Regions from separate parts of the Gilliamella sp. wkB292 genome, predicted to be linked through region 2. Evidence: riboswitches for the same ligand, from Rfam matches in the RefSeq annotation. Region 2 holds a riboswitch; the other holds the start of a gene.
What was found. A riboswitch is a leader RNA that binds a small molecule or an ion and turns the genes downstream of it on or off. The one in region 2 is predicted to bind thiamine pyrophosphate.

Region 1: linked by a shared signal. The riboswitch ahead of thiB (thiamine ABC transporter substrate binding subunit) and the one ahead of thiM (hydroxyethylthiazole kinase) in region 2 are both predicted to bind thiamine pyrophosphate.

Annotation. Positions count from the first base shown of each region.
Region 1 is NZ_LZGO01000083.1:116,337-125,715, reverse strand. Features, by position in the region: gene A9G09_RS12350 (hypothetical protein) at 1-1,019, shown strand, start outside; gene A9G09_RS12345 (amidohydrolase family protein) at 1,133-2,149, opposite strand; gene A9G09_RS12340 (hypothetical protein) at 3,135-4,454, shown strand; gene A9G09_RS12335 (hypothetical protein) at 4,485-4,880, shown strand; gene argS (arginine--tRNA ligase) at 5,109-6,842, opposite strand; gene A9G09_RS12325 (hypothetical protein) at 7,180-7,677, shown strand; TPP riboswitch at 7,721-7,829, shown strand; gene thiB (thiamine ABC transporter substrate binding subunit) at 7,869-8,867, shown strand; gene thiP (thiamine/thiamine pyrophosphate ABC transporter permease) at 8,885-9,379, shown strand, end outside.
Region 2 is NZ_LZGO01000077.1:97,313-106,691, reverse strand. Features, by position in the region: gene rpe (ribulose-phosphate 3-epimerase) at 1-492, shown strand, start outside; gene A9G09_RS10570 (phosphoglycolate phosphatase) at 485-1,180, shown strand; gene trpS (tryptophan--tRNA ligase) at 1,220-2,215, shown strand; gene trkA (Trk system potassium transporter TrkA) at 2,292-3,695, shown strand; TPP riboswitch at 3,735-3,837, shown strand; gene thiM (hydroxyethylthiazole kinase) at 3,897-4,685, shown strand; gene thiE (thiamine phosphate synthase) at 4,695-5,336, shown strand; gene thiD (bifunctional hydroxymethylpyrimidine kinase/phosphomethylpyrimidine kinase) at 5,348-6,142, shown strand; gene A9G09_RS10540 (STY0301 family protein) at 6,262-6,768, opposite strand; gene A9G09_RS10535 (heavy-metal-associated domain-containing protein) at 7,089-7,292, opposite strand; gene mnmE (tRNA uridine-5-carboxymethylaminomethyl(34) synthesis GTPase MnmE) at 8,084-9,379, opposite strand, start outside.

The DNA.
Region 1 (9,379 bases), on a different contig from region 2:
GAATTATGAGGAATATCATCGCTGTTTTTTTTATGTTTTGGTTAGCGAGTTGTAGTCATACACGCACTTATGAAGAGGCGTATAATGAAGGAAACTACCTTCAAAGTATTAATATATTAGCACTCAATATTGAACAAAAAGGTATAGCTAAATTCAAGCAAGAAGATGCTGAGCATTTGCGCAATTTGGTTAATCGTGTGATGGTTAAATATGAAGCAGACTTAGCTGATAGCGCGGCTAACGATTACGAAGATAAAATTTCCACTTATAATAAATTAATGGAAATGCATGATCGCTTAAGTAATCAATTTTATAGTAATGAATTAACGTTTTTTTTTAATGCATATAGTCGTTTGGACATAAATGAAAATCTATTTAAATGCTATGTTATCAAGGCTAATTCAATAGTAGCGACAGATATTGAAGGATATAAGGCTAAAGTCGATTTATATCATAATGCGCTTGAATTAAAACCTTCCAGAAATATCCAAAAATTATATGATATTAATAATAATAAATACACTATGTTAGTGATAGAAAATCTTTATCAAAAAGCTAAAGAGTATGCTGATTATCATAATTATGAAGATGCAAGAAAAACATTAGAACAAGCCAAAAAGCTTTATTATTCCGTAAAAATAAAAAAATATAAAGATATCGATAAATTAATAGATGATTATTGGGATAAGGAGCAAGCCTTGTTTGAGCAACGACTAATTCGTGAACAACAAGAAAAAGAACAAAAGAGAATAGCAAATAGATATAAAACAAAGGTATACTGTGCAGATACACAATGTGAAAATGCTGTAAATTATGCGACACATTATAGTTCAGATATTGTATTTGTTCGTAATGAAAGTGAAGCCGATGCTAAAGTGTTCTTCCAAAAGCAAACTGATGGTGCATTAAATGTATATTGTGATACAGATAGATGTAAAGAGAAAGTAAAAAGAGAAGTTAGAAATAATAATGTTAATTTTGTCAGATATGAAAATGAAGCTGATGTCATTATAAAATGATAAAAAATATTAAGTTTGATTAATCGATAGTAGTAGCTATATAACGATCCCACAATAGATTAAAAACTGTGGGATTTTTTATTGGTCTAATTTTATTGTATTTCATTCAATTATTATTCAAGTCCTAATACCATTCGTCCGTTTTTGGTAGCGACATTTACCACATTGTCTAAATCGGTATACCGACATCCTGTAACGAGTAGTTTAAGCTCTTCCCACATGTTGCCTGTTGAAAATGGTAACATATAATCACTGACATTATCGGTACCAATCGCAACAGGAATACCCGCAGCGGCAAGTTCATCAACAGGAGTAAGAGAATTACGAGTAGGACCTTGTTCTTCACGGCGAGGGCTATCGATCCATGCAAATGGGCAAGCGATGACCATCATTTTCGCTTCTTTCATTTTTTTATAGAGTTTTTGACGATATTCCAGACTATGCGCAGTAATTGAAATACTATGAATTGCTACTACGCGTCCGTGCATGCCATGTTCCAAAGTTTTATCGGTGAGTTGTTCGGTTTCAATCTCGTCTGAGGAGTTAAATTGATCAACATGAACATGGACCATTTTGCCTAATGATTTTCCCGTTTGCATCAATACATCAAGATGTTTTAGTCCCATTCCTTCACCATGATCACGTTCATCACGACGTGGTAATCCACCAATGATATCGACTAAATCTGCACCTTTATCAAACCAATAACGTGCTTCTTTATCAATAACACCTTTAAGGGTTTGATTGACTAATTTTATGATAATGTCATTTTTATAAGTTTCACGAGCTTTAAGTGCGCCTTTGATTGCTCGTTCTTCAGCAATAGGGTCGATATCGACAAATGATCCCATGGCACTGACCCCTTGTTCGATCATTCGCTCAACAGCCATGCTGAAATGGCGGTAATAATCGTCTTCACTCATCGACGCTTTGACTTTATCTAGCGTATCCCATTTTTCAATTAAAGTCTGTTTTTGATAAACATCAAAACTGTCAACAGTGATCGTAAAAGCACGATCGGCATGCATATGTGAATTAACCCAACCGCCATTTTGTTTAATTTTATTCATTAAATATGCTTTTAAACTCTGATCTCGACTGGTTAATAACATCTTTTTATTATCGGTCATAATGTGCCTCTACGATTCAATTATGCAAAATTTGATAAAATAATAGATAAAAAAAATCCCCCTAATAAGGAGGATTAAAAAATAAATCAACAATATTGTTTAGGACTGTTGATTTATATTTTGTCATGGTCAACTACTCTTGGTTGCTTAAATAATTTGAAAGAATTTTAACGAAACTATTTTTAATATCAAGTACTGTTCTTATAAAAATATATAAATAAATGAAATGGTTAAAGTATTATTTTTTAGATTTTTATATTCTAAAATAGCAAATAAAATATTGTGGTAGCTTATTACAAGTTATAAATTAATCGATAACTCTCTATTTTATATGAATAATTAATTGTCCAAAAATCGAGACCAACAACAGCATTATGCGATTTATTGTCAATCTCAAAAAGTGCAATATTGCTTTGTTTAACACTATAGAGTATATGGATAAATTGGATTTTAGTGCAAAATATAGCGTCGAATTTTTTATGATTTTTGATCGCTTAACAAACATTTACATAAATATACATTACAATTTTATTATTCTATTTTACTATTAGATTGCATTTTTGATATTATCGCGCACAAATACGTTGCATTAGATGATATACATAAAAGCTAATATATTGTATTTTTTGAAAAATTTAATCAAATTAGCTACAAGGAGTAGTAAAAATATGTTAAAATATGGTCTTAATCGGGCATCGGGCATCGGGCATCGGGCATCGGGCATCGGGCATCGGGCATCGGGCATCGGGCATCGGGCATCGGGCATCGGGCATCGTTTTTATTAGTTAATAGTTATAATAATTGTCATCAAGAGTTTCATTCTTCATACAAAAATCCATTTTCAAATTCATCTCTTTATTTTTTCTATATCAATAAGCCTACTAATATCCCCTTATTCAGAGTTTTTTTAAGAAAAAGGATAGTAAAAACAGGTTTATGTGCGCTATTTTTGTCAATGTTGTTTATAGTAATATCGATAAAGCCGGTGTATGGTCTAACAGCACAAACAGCGCAGGTAATAAATGGGACAAGTCCTTATTTAACGTATGACAATGGAAAGACAGTATCAACAACAATATTACCACTCTTATCGTTAACGTTACCGAATAATAAGGTGATAAGCGCGTTGGAAGACAAATCATCAGTAGTCGAGCCCATTGTGATAGAAAAAGTGCCGACAACTTTTAATGATATCAAAACCTATTTACCTTTCAACAATTATCCATCAATGCCGTTAGCCAATGCGATAGTGGCAAATAATTATTGGCGTGATGGAGATGGAGATAAACTTTTTACCGTAACGGGTTATATGAAAGTGAAATGGGAAACGTACGATGGTGAAGATGTGACCGATTATGTGAAATCGAATCCGAATAGTGAGTTAGATGCGTGTAAATCCCCTTATAAATTATCACTCAGTGCTGGTGATGGTGCTTTAGTAACCCGTTATGGTATACCGGATATAAGTCTATTTACGGGTGCAAGCCACAGTTATTATATTTCCTCTAAACCTCAATTTTGTTATGCTAAACCCTATGCTATTGAAAAAATGCCACAATTTCAGTGGTTAAGTTTTGACAGTAGTAATACATTCATTGGTTGGAACGATTCACGTTATACGTCAAGGACAGCTGTTGGTGGTGGCTATACAGCAGATTATGTGCCTAACATGGGGTTCAAAGCGAGTCCAACTGCATCTGGCGGTAAAACATTTCCGACTACCGGTTTTCCTGGTGCAAAATTTCAGTTAATAGTGACAGGCTCTCCTACTAGTTATAGTTTTAGTATTCCCAATAATCCTGGGGGACAAGTGACTATCGATCCACAGGGTTATGTCTCACTAAAAGGTAAACCAACAGGTAATGTTACAGTACGAGCTACATTGAAACGAGATCCAACAATTAAATTTGATTATACCTTTAATCCAACCAGTGTTTGGGCGAATCCGGTTAAGGATTTTTTTGATATCTGGAGTGTTGCTATTCAAAAATGTGGTGTAAATAATTTGTTCTCTTATTCGGAGTTAACCAATACACCTGTTGATGATCGTTTAAATGGTTATTTTGAGATTATAAATGGTTATACAAGAGCCATTGGTCAAGGACTTTTACCCGAATGGGGATATTCAACTCAACAAACTTATCCTGATTCAGGATGGCGAGATGAAAAAGATAGATATTGGACAAAAGATATGTACTATCAAAGTAGCTATGGTACTCATCTTGATGTTAGTTCAAGTTCAGGTCTTTTAGGGGTTGATGCTGAAGGAATAGGTTTTCCAGACTATTTAGTTTGTCGACAATAACGGCTTTTCATCTGTTTAGTTGGTATAAAAATGAAAATTGATGAGAAGTTAGATTTATTGAATCAATATCAAGGTATTTTATTATTTCGTGAAGGATTATTTTTACGTGCGTATAATCAGTCTGCCTACATTTTAAATGAGATACTTGGGCAACAGCTAAAATTGAAATTTTATCAAGCTACAGGTGCTCGAAATCAATGGATAGTTAAGTGTGCCTTTCCGGCAAATAAGATAAATGAACGTTTACCGGGAGCGGCCTTAACCTCTTTTGGTTACCTAATTGCTGGTGATTTTGATTTAACGGCTTATGGTCAATGGTTTGCGCGACGTTGCCTTGAAGAGAATGAAATGAACGAAATGGCAAAAGTCGACTCCGAGTCGTTATTAACGACGAGCCGTCGGCGTCGGAGCTCGCGCTGTATTTGAGCAAAATCTAGACAATAGCTAACTGCTATTGTCTAAAGAGAAAATAGCTTATTTATGTGTATATCACATTATTGTTATTGGACAAAGCTGGCACAATATTGCGGATCATAAAATAGACCGTCTAATTGGTGTTTTTAAAATTAGAACAATTGCCAAGAAGTTTGAGAAAAGGTGTGCGTTTTAAAGAAATAACCACCGATGATGAATTTTATCGGTGGTATGCTAATGTTACATTTTTTCGACAGTTTTGATACCTAACATATCAAGCCCGATTTTGAGCGTTTTAGCGGTTAACGAAGCCAATTTTAAGCGGCTTTGTTTCAAGTTTTCGTTTTCCGCAGTTAAAATAGGGCAATTTTCATAGAAACTAGAAAATAGGGTAGCGATATCATATAAATAGGCGCAAAGCACATGTGGTGTACCTTCTGCGGCAACGTTCGATACGGTTTCATCAAATTGTATTAATCGAATCGCTAGTGCTCGCTCTTTATCCGTACCTAGATAGATATTACCGCTTAAACTATCTTCGTTGATATTTGATTTTCTAAACACCGACAGTACACGTGTATAGGCATATTGTAGATAAGGTGCAGTATTGCCTTCAAATGACAACATATTATCCCAATCAAAAACATAATCGGTGGTACGATTTTTGGATAGGTCGGCATATTTCACTGCGCCAATCGCTACTGCATCAATCACTTTGGCAAGTTCTGTTGGAGAAAGATCGGGATTTTTATTTTTAATAAGTGCTTCTGCACGCTCTGTTGCTTCGTCAAGCAGGTCGTTTAATTTTACGGTATCACCTGAGCGAGTCTTAAACGGCTTGCCATCTTTACCTAGCATCATACCAAACATATGGTGCTCAAGTTTTAAGGATTCTGGTACATATTTCGCTTTATGCACGATATCCCAAACCTGTTCTAAGTGTTGGTGTTGACGTGAATCGGTATAATATAAAATACGTTCAGCATGAAGTGTTTCGTAACGATATTTAACACAGGCAATGTCGGTTGTTGCATAAAGATAGCCACCATCACGTTTTTGGATGATAACGCCCATGGGTTCGCCTTCTTTATTTTTATATTCGTCTAGAAAGACTACGATTGCGCCGTCACTTTCAACTGCTAATTTTTTCTGTTTTAGATCGGCAACAATGCCTGGTAGCATGTTGTTATAGATGCTTTCGCCCATCGTATCTTCAATCGATAATGTGACATTAAGGCGTTTATATGTGGCAATATTTTGTGTCATGGTGATATCCACCAGTTTTCGCCACATTTCACGGCAATATTGGTCACCACCTTGAAGTTTTACTACATAATTACGGGCTTTTTCGGCAAAGGCTTCGTCTTCGTCGTAATGTTTTTTAGCTGCGCGATAGAACGATTCTAAATCCGAAAGTTCCATGTCGTTGGCATGTTCATTTTCCATCTTTTCAAGATAAGCAATTAACATTCCAAATTGGGTTCCCCAATCACCAACATGGTTGGCGCGGATAACATTATGACCAAGAAAACTTAATACTCGTACACTGGCATCACCAATAATGGTTGAGCGTAAATGCCCAACGTGCATCTCTTTAGCAACATTGGGTGCGGAGTAATCAACCACAATGATTTGTGGTTTTGCGGGTAAAGTAATATTGAGTTTATCACTACTTAGCGCTACTTCGTTTTGTTCAGCAATCCAACTATTTTTTAAGAAGATATTAATAAAACCGGGACCAGCGATTTCTACTTTATCGGCAATATCATCAATATCAAGATGTTGCAAGACTTTTTCAGCCAATGCGCGTGGCGGCATTCCCAATTTTTTAGCAGTAGACATAATACCATTAGCTTGATAATCACCAAATTGAACTTTAGCGGATTGCTTGATTAAAGCATCACAGTTTTTATCAGCACCGGCCATAATCATTGCTTGGGAAACACGTTGTGTTAATAGTTGTTGAATATTCACACTGAACCTAATTAATTAAAATAAAATGCCCAATATAATACTGATAAATTGATAAATTGTCACTCTGGGATTAGTTAAGGACAAGTAAATAGCTAATTTTTATATAAATAAAAATCTTTTAAATTAGAGGTGATATATTAACTTAACTATAAAGTAGATAAAAAATTAAAGAGAAAATATGTGCCAATATTTGTTTAAATGCCTGATTATCAATGTTTTTTAGTTTTGTTCAACTTTTGTATTTGCTCGCGAGCATCTGCAAGAACTCAAATTATCGATAACTTCTTCACAATTGACAAAATACTATAAACAAAATGACCATGGTGAAATTGTTCTTTTGGACAAGTATGCAAAACTCACTCGCCCCTTAAATGAGCAAGAGATCGATTTCCCGATTCAAAATACGTCCTATGAATTTATTCCCATCCATGAAGGAATTCGTTATTACGAAGTAGGTGGTTTTATGCGGAATAATTATCTCTATAAAGTGATTATTTATAATTGGTATGGGATATCTGATACTCCATTACTTAATATTCAACTAAATAGTTATGATGAACAAGGTAAATTGCTTGATGCGGTGCTTTTAGATAGTCAATATTCTTATGAGGATGTGAGTTGTTTTATTAGATTTTCGGTCAATAAGGATTTAACTATAAACCTAAAACATTATGTGACTTACTATTATGATGATGAACATGAATATGGTGATGAGGCTGGTTTAATAAAAGATCCTAAACCGGAATTTTATAACGGAGAGCAATACAAGATTAACAATGGTAAGTTTAAGCTAATTTATTCTAAAATGGCAAAGAAGTTTGAATGGCAACAGTGAGTGACAACTATTTACAATTGAGCTTTCACCGACTACACTAATGCCGTTCTCAACGGGGTGCCCTAATGGGCTGAGAGTGTTAGTTAAGTTAACATAACCCGTCGAACCTGAACTGGATCATGCCAGCGGAGGGATTTGAGTTATTATATCTGCTCAAACCTTTTGTCTTTTTCTTGCTATTTGGAGGCAAAATGTTTCGTCAATTGTTGTTATCAACTGTTATATTTATATCATTATTTTGGGCTAATTTTTCTGTCGCACAGCAACCGACTTTAACCGTATATAGCTATAACTCTTTTATGTCGGAGTGGGGACCTGGAGAAGCTATTAAGCAGGGTTTTGAAGCTCAATGTCACTGCCAACTAGAAGTGATTACGTTAGGTGATGGTGTTTCAATTTTGAATCGTATTCAGCTTGAAGGTAATAAAACCAATGCTGATGTTGTCTTAGGTTTGGATAATAACCTACTTGAGCAAGCAAAATTAACAAATATTTTTATTCCACACCAGATCGATAAACCCGATAATCTCTATACCGACTGGTGGGATAATGAGTTTATGCCATATGACTTCGGTTATTTTGCCTTTATTTATAATAAACAGAAGATAAAAAATCCACCGCGATCTTTGCATCAGTTAGTTGACAATAAAGCTCATTGGAAGATCATTTATCAAGATCCTAGAACTAGCACACCTGGATTAGGTTTGCTCTTGTGGGTTAAAAAAGTTTATGGCGATGATGCTTCGCAAGCATGGCAAAAAATAGCTGAAAACACCGTGACAGTAACTAAAGGTTGGAGCGAATCTTACGGTATGTTTTTGAAAAATGAAGCAGATTTTGTATTAAGTTACAGCACTTCCCCTATTGCACATATAATCAATGATAATGATCATCGTTTTGCTGCCGCTATTTTTGATGAGGGGCATTACCGTCAAGTTGAAGTGGCTGCTATTGTAAAATATACACAACAACCAGAGTTAGCTCGCCAATTTTTACAGTATTTATTAACACCTGACGTTCAACGTCAATTTGCTGAAAAAAATGTCATGTATCCAATCATAAAAACCGATTTGCCAGCGGCTTATCAACAAATTGATACAGTGAACAAAGCCCTTGAATTTGATGCAAAGCAAGTTGAATTAAATCAGAAATCGTGGGTGCGTGAATGGCAAGTTGCTGTCAGTAAATGATGTTATAGGAACGAATATTGAAATTCCAATCCTTAATTCCAGGTATAAGTGCTGTTGGTTTGATTTTGCTCATATTAGGCACGGCACTTATTGCGCTTTGGGGATTTGCAATTCGAACCGATAATATAAGCATTTATTTTGATCATTATTTATTGCATATTATTTGGGTAACAGTTTTGCAAGCTGGTTTATCAACTTGTTTAGCCATCATATTGGCAGTATTGATGGCGAAAGCATTAGCTATGGTAGACTTTCCTTGTCAAAGATTACTCATCAAAATAATGCCGGTTACCTTTATTTTACCGACTTTAGTTGTGGTTACTGGTTTGCTTTCAGTGTATGGTCAGCATGGCATCATTTCGTTATTTTTTCAATTTTTTAATCTACCAATTGAATTATCAATTTATGGTTTGAAAGGTATATTATTAGCCCATGTGTTTTTAAATTTTCCTTATGCTTGTTGTCTGTTTTATCAATCCTTAAAAAGTGTTCCTGTCGAACAAAAACAGTTA
Region 2 (9,379 bases):
GCACCGATAGATGTCCATTTAATGGTTACCCCAGTTGAGGAGCTGATTATTTCATTTGCTAAAGCAGGTGCAACGAATATTTCTATTCATCCTGAAGCGACCATCCACTTAGATCGTTCTTTACAATTAATCAAAGATCATGGCTGCACAGCGGGTATTGTGCTTAATCCTGCTACACCTTTAAGCTACTTAGATTATGTGATGGATAAAGTCGATATTATTTTAGTAATGGGCGTAAATCCTGGTTTTGGTGGACAATCATTTATTCCATCAACATTGAAAAAACTACAACAAGTAAGAGAGCGTATTAATCAATCTAAACAAAATATTCGTTTAGAAATTGATGGTGGTGTAAAAGTTGATAACATTGCCGAAATTGCTAAAGCTGGTGCAGATATGTTTGTTGCAGGTTCAGCAATATTTAGTCAACCAGATTATAAAACAGTGATTGATGCAATGCGTAAAGCGCTATCAGGAGTAACTCATGCCTAAACTCGACGATATTCAAGCCATCGCCTTTGATCTGGATGGAACACTAGTGGATAGTGTTCCTGGACTTGCGCTTGCAGCCCAGCATATGCTTGCCGATTTAAAATTAAATACGATAACCAATAAGCAAGTAAAAAACTTTGTAGGTAATGGCATTGATGTGATGTTAGAACGCATATTTAAAGCTATCAATGTCCAACCTTCTAATGAAATGTTTTCACAAGCCAAGGCACTCTTTAATCGACATTATGATAAGGTTATGGATGTAGAAACTAAGTTATTTCCACACGTCAAACAAACCTTAAAAGCATTACATGACAACCACTATCCACTTGCTTTAGTCACCAATAAACCTGCACAATTTTTGCCTGATTTACTGACTTCTTTAGGAATAAAAGAATACTTTTCGTTAGTCTTAGGTGGTGGTGATGTGATCAAATTAAAACCTCATCCAGCTGGACTTTATCAAGTGATGGCGGCCTTCGGTCTATTTAGTGATCAATTATTATTTGTGGGTGATTCTCAAAATGACATTATGGCAGCTAAAAACGCACATTGCCCTACTGTAGCATTGAGCTATGGTTATAATTATGGAATATCGATTGCAACAAGTGATCCCGATTTCTTATTTGATGATTTTAAAGATATATTAACGTTATTACCTCATCCCAAAGCTGATGCAAAAAAATAATTAGCAAAAAACAGAGCATAAATAAATTAGGAATAAATTATGAGTAAACCGATTGTATTTAGTGGTGCACAACCTTCAGGAGAACTAACACTTGGCAACTATTTAGGTGCTTTAAAAAATTGGGTTGCGCTACAAAACGAATATGACTGCATTTACTGTATTGTCAATCAACATGCGATAACCGTAAGACAAGATCCACAAAAATTACGCAAAGCAACGCTAGATACAATGGCATTATATTTGGCATGCGGTATCGATCCACAAAAAAGCACTATATTTGTACAATCTCATGTTCCTGCCCATGCAGAATTAGGTTGGGCGTTAAACTGCTATACCTATTTTGGTGAACTTAGCCGCATGACGCAATTTAAGGATAAATCATCACGTCATTCAGAAAACATTAATGCTGGTCTATTTGATTATCCTGTGCTTATGGCTGCTGATATTTTGCTATATCAAGCCAATTTAGTACCGGTTGGCGATGATCAAAAACAACACCTTGAGCTAACACGTGATATTGCTATGCGATTTAATGCACTTTATGGTGATGTTTTTACTGTACCAGAGCCATTTATTGCTAAAGTTGGTGCAAGAGTGATGTCATTACAAGAACCAACTAAAAAAATGTCTAAATCTGATGAAAACCGCAATAACGTGATCGGTCTACTTGAAAATCCAAAAGATGTGGAGAAAAAGATCAAACGAGCGATGACCGATTCTGACGAACCACCAGTAGTTCGCTATGACTTAAAAAATAAAGTCGGCGTTTCTAATTTATTAGATATTTTAACTGGCGTTACAGGTAAACCGATAGCAGAGCTTGAAAAAGAGTTTGAAGGAAAGATGTATGGTCATTTGAAAACGGAAGTAGCAACGCAAGTGATCGATATGTTAACAACATTACAAGCCCGTTATCATGAGTATCGCAACGATGAAAATTATCTATTTTCTATTATGCGTGAAGGCGCTGAAAAAGCGCGTGCTAAAGCCGAGCCGACATTGAAAAAAGTATACGATGTAATCGGTTTTGTTTAATAGCGAGTCGAATAAATAGCGCAAATTAAGGGTAAACTTAAACAATATTAATTGACATAAGTACGCTTGTCACAAGATAGCAAGCGTAGTAAAGTCATTTAACGATGATAGGTCTGTTATGAAAATTATTATTTTAGGTGCAGGACAAACCGGCAGTGCATTAGCTGAGTATCTGGTTACCGAAAAACAAAACGATGTTACTGTCGTTGATGAAGATCATGACAAACTGCAATCACTACAAGAACGCTTTGATTTACAAGTTATTTTAGGAAAATCTTCATACCCTCAGGTATTAGAAAGCGCCGGTGCCGAATCCGCTGATATGCTTGTTGCTGTAACCAATTCTGATGAAGTTAACATGATGGCCTGTCAAATTGGTCATGTCATGTTTAAAATACCGCAAAAAGTTGCACGTATTCGAGCGCCTGAATATAACGACGAAAAATATCCCTTCTTTAACAAAGATTGTATTAATATTGACCACATCATTGCACCCGAAAATTTAATCACTAATCATGTCAGCCGGTTAGTACAATATCCAGGCGCTTTACAATTTGCCTCTTTTTATGATAATCGTGTCTGTCTCGTTGCAGTCACTGCTTATTATGGCGGTGCATTAGTGGGCAGTGAATTATCTGAACTAAAAGAGCATTTACCGCATGTCGAAGCTCGAGTGGTTGCGATATATCGAAAAAATCGTTTTATTCGCCCAATCGGTTCAACCTTAATTGAAGCGGGTGATATGGTCTATTTTATTACCCCTCCGGTGAACATAAAAGCCGTAACAAGTGAATTACAACGCTTAGAAAAGCCCTATAAACGTATCATTATTAGTGGCGGAGGCGGTGTTGCTGTCGCTCTAGCCAAACGCTTAGAAAACGATTATCAAGTAAAGTTAATTGAACGTAATGCTCAACGAGCTGAGTTTATTGCTGAACAGTTGGTCAATACAACCGTATTACATGGCGAATCTTCAGACCAAGAACTACTCTCACAAGAACAGGTAGAATTAACCGATCTCTTTATCGCTGTCACCAGTGATGATGAATCTAATATTATGTCATCAATGCTGGCTAAACGAATGGGCGCTAAAAAAGTGATTGTACTGATTCAACGGCAAGCTTATCTTGAATTGATCAATGATAGTGTGATTGATATTGCTATTTCACCACAGCATGCCACAATCTCTGAGCTTTTAAGCCATGTAAGACAAACGGGTATCGTCAAAGTCGTTTCACTCAGACAAGGGGAATCCGAAATTATTGAAGTTGTGGCGAAAGGCAATAGTGATACATCAAAACTTGTCGGTAAAAATATCAATGGATTAAAATTACCTTCAGCTGCAACAATTGGTGCAGTAGTACGAGGTGAAGATGTGATTATTGTTAATACTGATTTAACTATTGAAGATAATGACCACTTAATCATCTTTTTACCTGATAGAAAAGCCATTACCGATATTGAAAGATTATTACAATAATCTTGTTTAAAACTTATACTCAGTTCATAATACACAAATTGTTTTGACTCGGGGTGTTTTTTGTTTGATACAAAAAACTGAGATTTTACCCGTTGAACCTGATCTGGATTATACCAGCGTAGGGAAGTCTAGCCGTTAACCTTCTGATTGGCAAATTCTTCCTAACCTGTTATAAGTTGTATTAATCGTTAAGGAAAGAATATGTCAGAGATAAAAACCTTTCAGGCTGAGCACGCCACACCATTTATTCACCTTGTTAAGCAGCAACGCCCATTAGTACATTGCATCACCAATGAAGTCGTGCAAAATTTTACTGCCAATATCTTATTGGCGATTGGTGCATCGCCAGCGATGATTATTGCCAAACAAGAAGTAAAACCATTTGTCGATATTGCCAATAGCTTATTAATCAATATTGGAACACTACATAGCAATATTGCTGAAAGTATGCTGTTAGCAGCCGAACAAGCCCAACAAAGCCGAACACGCTGGGTGCTTGATCCGGTTGCCGTTGGACCTGCCCTAGCTTACCGCACTGATATCGCTCAACAACTGTTAAACTATCAACCGACAGTGATTCGTGGTAATGCCTCTGAAATTTTAGCGCTAAATGGCGAACATTCATGTTCTAAAGGTACCGATAGCCAAGATTCGACAACGGTTGCATTAACAGCAGCTCAACAATTGGCTCGTCGTTATCAAACCATTGTCGCCATGACAGGCGATATTGACTATATCACTGACGGTGAGAACACCTATCGCATTGCGGGTGGAGATATTGCATTAACTTATGTCACCGGTACAGGTTGTTCATTATCCGCGATGGTTGCTGCGTTTATTGCTTGTGGTGCTGATAGTTTAGCTGCCACAGCCAGTGCTTGTTATATGATGAAAAAAGCTGGCGAGCGAGCCAATAAACAGAAAGGACTAGGCAGTTTTGCTGTGTCGCTTATCGATCAGCTTTCACTTTTTGTTGATGGTTCAAAATAAGGCAAGCAGATGAAAAAACAACTCGATTTAACCCTCTATTTAGTGCTCGATCCGCAATTGTGTGGCGGTATTCAAGGTATGCTTAATACCACCAAAATTGCCATCGAAAATGGTGTAACTACCGTACAATTAAGATCAGAACAAGAACTATCAGGTAAAGATTGGTATCACGCGGCTATGCAACTCAAACATCTTTTAAAAGACACGCCAGTACCGCTACTTATTAATGATCATGTCGATATCGCATTAGCAATAGACGCTGACGGCGTACATATTGGACAGCGTGATCTACCTGTTGCCGTCACGCGTCAATTAATCGGTGCAAATAAATGGCTCGGCTTTTCTGTTAGTAATCAACAACAACTTGATGCCGTTGAATGGAAATTGGTTGATTATTTGGGTATCGGGCCAATCTTCCCAACTTCAACCAAAAAAGATGCAGCTTCCGCCATAGGTACTGCACAATTAGCTGAACTGGTGAAACTCAAACAGTGTCCTGCGGTTGCCATTGGCGGAATTGGTTTATCCAATGTCATTGAGGTCATAAAAACTGGTATTGAAGGTGTCGCAGTAGTATCCGCTATTTGTGGTCAAGCAGATATTGCTAATGCCAGTCAATCGCTACTGACCAAAATTCAACAAGCAAGATAGGAAATCAAAGAATGACAACAGTTGCATTAACCATTGCCGGCTCCGATCCTAGCGGTGGCGCTGGTATACAAGCAGATTTAAAAACCTTTTCAGCGTTAGGTACTTATGGCATGTCAGTGATCACCGCATTAACCGCACAAAGCACGCAAGGCGTCGATGCTGTTTTACCTGTCTCGCCTGAATTTGTAGAAGCCCAATTTAATACTCTGTATCAGGATATCAACATTAATAGTGTAAAAATGGGTATGTTAATGAATAAAGAGATTGTGACAGTGGTTCATCATCTCTTAAAAAAACATCCGATTGCCAACATCGTACTTGATACTGTCATGGTGGCTAAAGGTGGTCATCCGCTACTGAAATCCGATGCGGTGAATGCAATCCGTGAATTACTCTTACCATTAGCCACCGTTATCACTCCGAATCTACCAGAAGCTGCTGCCCTGCTCGATTGTCAAGAAGCCAAAAATGAGGACGAAATGCAGGCACAAGGACATGCCTTGCTAAAATTAGGTTGTAAAGCGGTATTAATCAAAGGTGGGCATTTACTTAGTCAAGAAAGCCCAGATTATTTAATTACTCCAAGCCAAACAATTAGAATGGTATCGCCTCGTATCCAAACTAAAAATACGCATGGTACTGGGTGCACATTATCAGCTGCAATTACCGCATTATTACCGCAAAACAGTTTGCCAGATGCCATTCAACAAGCAAAGAACTACTTACAAGGTGCAATTAGTCATGCCGATGATTTATCGATTGGCAAAGGAATTGGTCCAACCCACCATTTTTATCAATGGTGGTAAAAGCTAGCGAGCAAAATAATGGATTGCTTGATGTTTGATTACCCATTATTAGGGAATATCATGGCAGTTGGTGAATTGAACGGGTGTGGGATTGCCAAGCTTTGCAATCCCACATAGGATTATTTAACATCTTCGGGTTTATTTGTACTGCAATAAAGTGTATTTTCATGAGATACGTTATTGCCGTATTTATCCTGAGAATAAAAAATCCAACAGCTTTTCATCGATGAGTCAATTTTTTGCACCAATTTAACCCTACTTCCAGAGTAGTCACAACGAACATAAAAGTTCTCATTAGGTTTAAATTGTTCAACCGCCCAGATAAACTGATATTTTTTAACGCCATTCTTTTTACTTAGCAAACGTTGATGGGGTCTTTGTATCATCGACGGATCGTCTAGATAAACATTGATACCCCAAAAGTCCTGTGAAAGGATAGTCTTATCGATATCAGAAGCATCACCATATTTGCTCTTACCAATCAGGTCCCAACCTTCTGGCATGTTTACCATTTTTTCTCGAACATCGATCGATTTTGGACAATCAATTTGGTAAGCATTGACGGTAAAAACCATTGCAAACCCAACAATGATTGTAACGATCGCATTTAACGTTTTTCCTTGCATATTGTTCATCCTTTTACTTTTTGTAGGTTAATAACTTATTGAAATATTAAACATTTCCTGTAATTATGGCAAAAATATCGACTTAGTCAAGTAGATTTAATCACTGATCACTGCACGTAGCATTATCATGATTTTCGGTTGCCTTTTATTGAGATTGCTTTAAGTGAAATCCATTGCAACCATGAATAGTCAACAAGGATATAGTGGAAAACAAAAAAGAAACTTTAGCTAAAGTCCCCTTTAAATTTAGCATAATATTTTGCCACCCTTTACACAGCAAAATCACCCGATATGTATCTGCTTATTAAACAAATTAAAAATTAATATGAAATGCCCACAAATTCATAACCAGCTTCATTGACAGCTGCAATTGCCAATTCTTGTGAAATGCTACCACCCTCAATATCAACTTCATGTTTGGTTAAATCAACCGTCACCTTAGCTTTGGGATCGATATCATTAATCGCCTTAGTAATTGCTTTAACACAATGCTGACAACTCATATTATCGACTATTAATTTCATGATAGACCTCTCTAATCAATCTGATAAAATCTATTATTAAATAAAAATTCATTTAACATCATTTAAACGTTACACAAAGAACCATTCTTTTAAATAATTGTTTTCGGTTGTACCTATATAGCATTATATATAACTAATTTTTAATAAATTCAAGCTGAGTTTTATTAATAACTTTGTATAGCTAAAGAAGGCAATATTTTTTATGATTTAATGTAACTTTGCAAAGGAAAGAACATAATCAATATTTTGCTCTAGAGTCATAGTTTTACCACGAATACAATGAGAGTAACGTTCATTCCCAAATTTTTTACTTTTGGTCTATTTGTTGTTTTACCTTCAGTATATAGATAACCAAAATTAGGTTTTATTACATCAAAATTGATAATACTAAAATGATACCAACTATCATAATCCCCTACAAGCATAACCCTTGCCCTTGGTTCATTAGCACTTGGCTCTACATATTGGATAACTTTTTTATAGTCCATAAGGCTACAACCAGTTAATTAAGTTAGTATAATTAAAAGAAAAATTTGACTAAATAGTTTTTCATAAATCATCCAACTTATACAGTAATCGCATTACACGCATACTAGATTATTTCTATTCTATATAAAGTTATTATAATTACGTTTCTTCTAGTTAGAATCTAATGTTAATACAACAAACTATCCTTGTTATATTGATAATATTCACCTCTTTTGAGCATTAAATCTTATATTTCAAATACAGCTCAGTTTAATTTATACAGTGAAAATTATGGCAATAATTAGAATAATTATCGATTTATGTTATTTTCCAATACAAAACGAACTAAATATCCGTCCAAGTAAATCATCCGAAGTAAATTGACCCGTTATTTCACTTAAGGCTTCTTGTGCTAACCTTAATTCTTCAGCTAATAGTTCACCTGCATGAAATGTCGTTAGTTGGTACTTACCGTTATTTAAATGTTCAGCGGCTTTTTCTAGTGCCTGTAAATGGCGACGACGGGCTAAAAATCCACTTTCTGTGCTACTGGTATAGCCCATGGCTTGTTTAAGATGTTCACGTAATAGTTCAATACCCTCACCTGTCCGTGCAGAAAGTTGAATCAGTGAGTAGCCATTTACTTCACTAAGACCAAGTTGTTCACCCGTAAGATCAGCTTTATTACGGATAACTGTCATCGGTATATTCTTAGGTAAACGTTCAATAAACTCAGGCCATAATTTTTCTGGGTTGGTTTCGGTTGTCGTAGTACTATCAACCATAAATAGTACGCGATCAGCTTGGTTTATTTCTTGCCAAGCCCGTTCAATACCAATACGTTCGACTTCGTCACTGGCTTCACGTAACCCTGCTGTGTCAATAATATGCAATGGCATGCCATCAATATGGATATGTTCACGTAATACATCACGGGTAGTGCCGGCGATATCAGTAACAATAGCCGCATCGCGCCCTGCTAATGCATTAAGTAAGCTCGATTTACCGGCATTGGGACGCCCTGCTATGACGACTTTCATGCCATCACGTAATAACGAACCTTGCTTCGCCTCTTGTCTGACTTCATTTAAGCGAATAATCACTTCATTAAGCTGAGTTTCAATTTTGCCATCAGATAAAAAGTCAATTTCTTCTTCAGGAAAATCGATGGCAGCTTCAGTAAAAATCCTTAAATGAATTAACGATTCAACCAATGCATTAACTTTTTGTGAAAATACCCCTTGTAATGATGAAATTGCCGATTTTGCAGCTTGCTCAGAACTGGCATCAATCAAATCGGCTATCGCTTCCGCTTGTGCCAGATCCAATTTATCATTCATAAAAGCACGTTCGGAAAATTCACCAGGTCTTGCTATACGCACGTCAGCAATTTCTAAAATACGTTTCAACAGTAGATCTAAAATAACGGGTCCACCGTGGCCTTGAAGTTCAAGTACATCTTCACCAGTAAATGAATGTGGATTGGGGAAGAATAAAGCAATGCCTTCATCTAACGTTGTCCCGTCAGAAGCTAAAAAAGGTAGATAGTGCGCATATCGTGGCTTAGGTAAAATGCCTAAAACTGCTTTGGCAACCTCTTGAGCTTTAGGGCCAGAAAT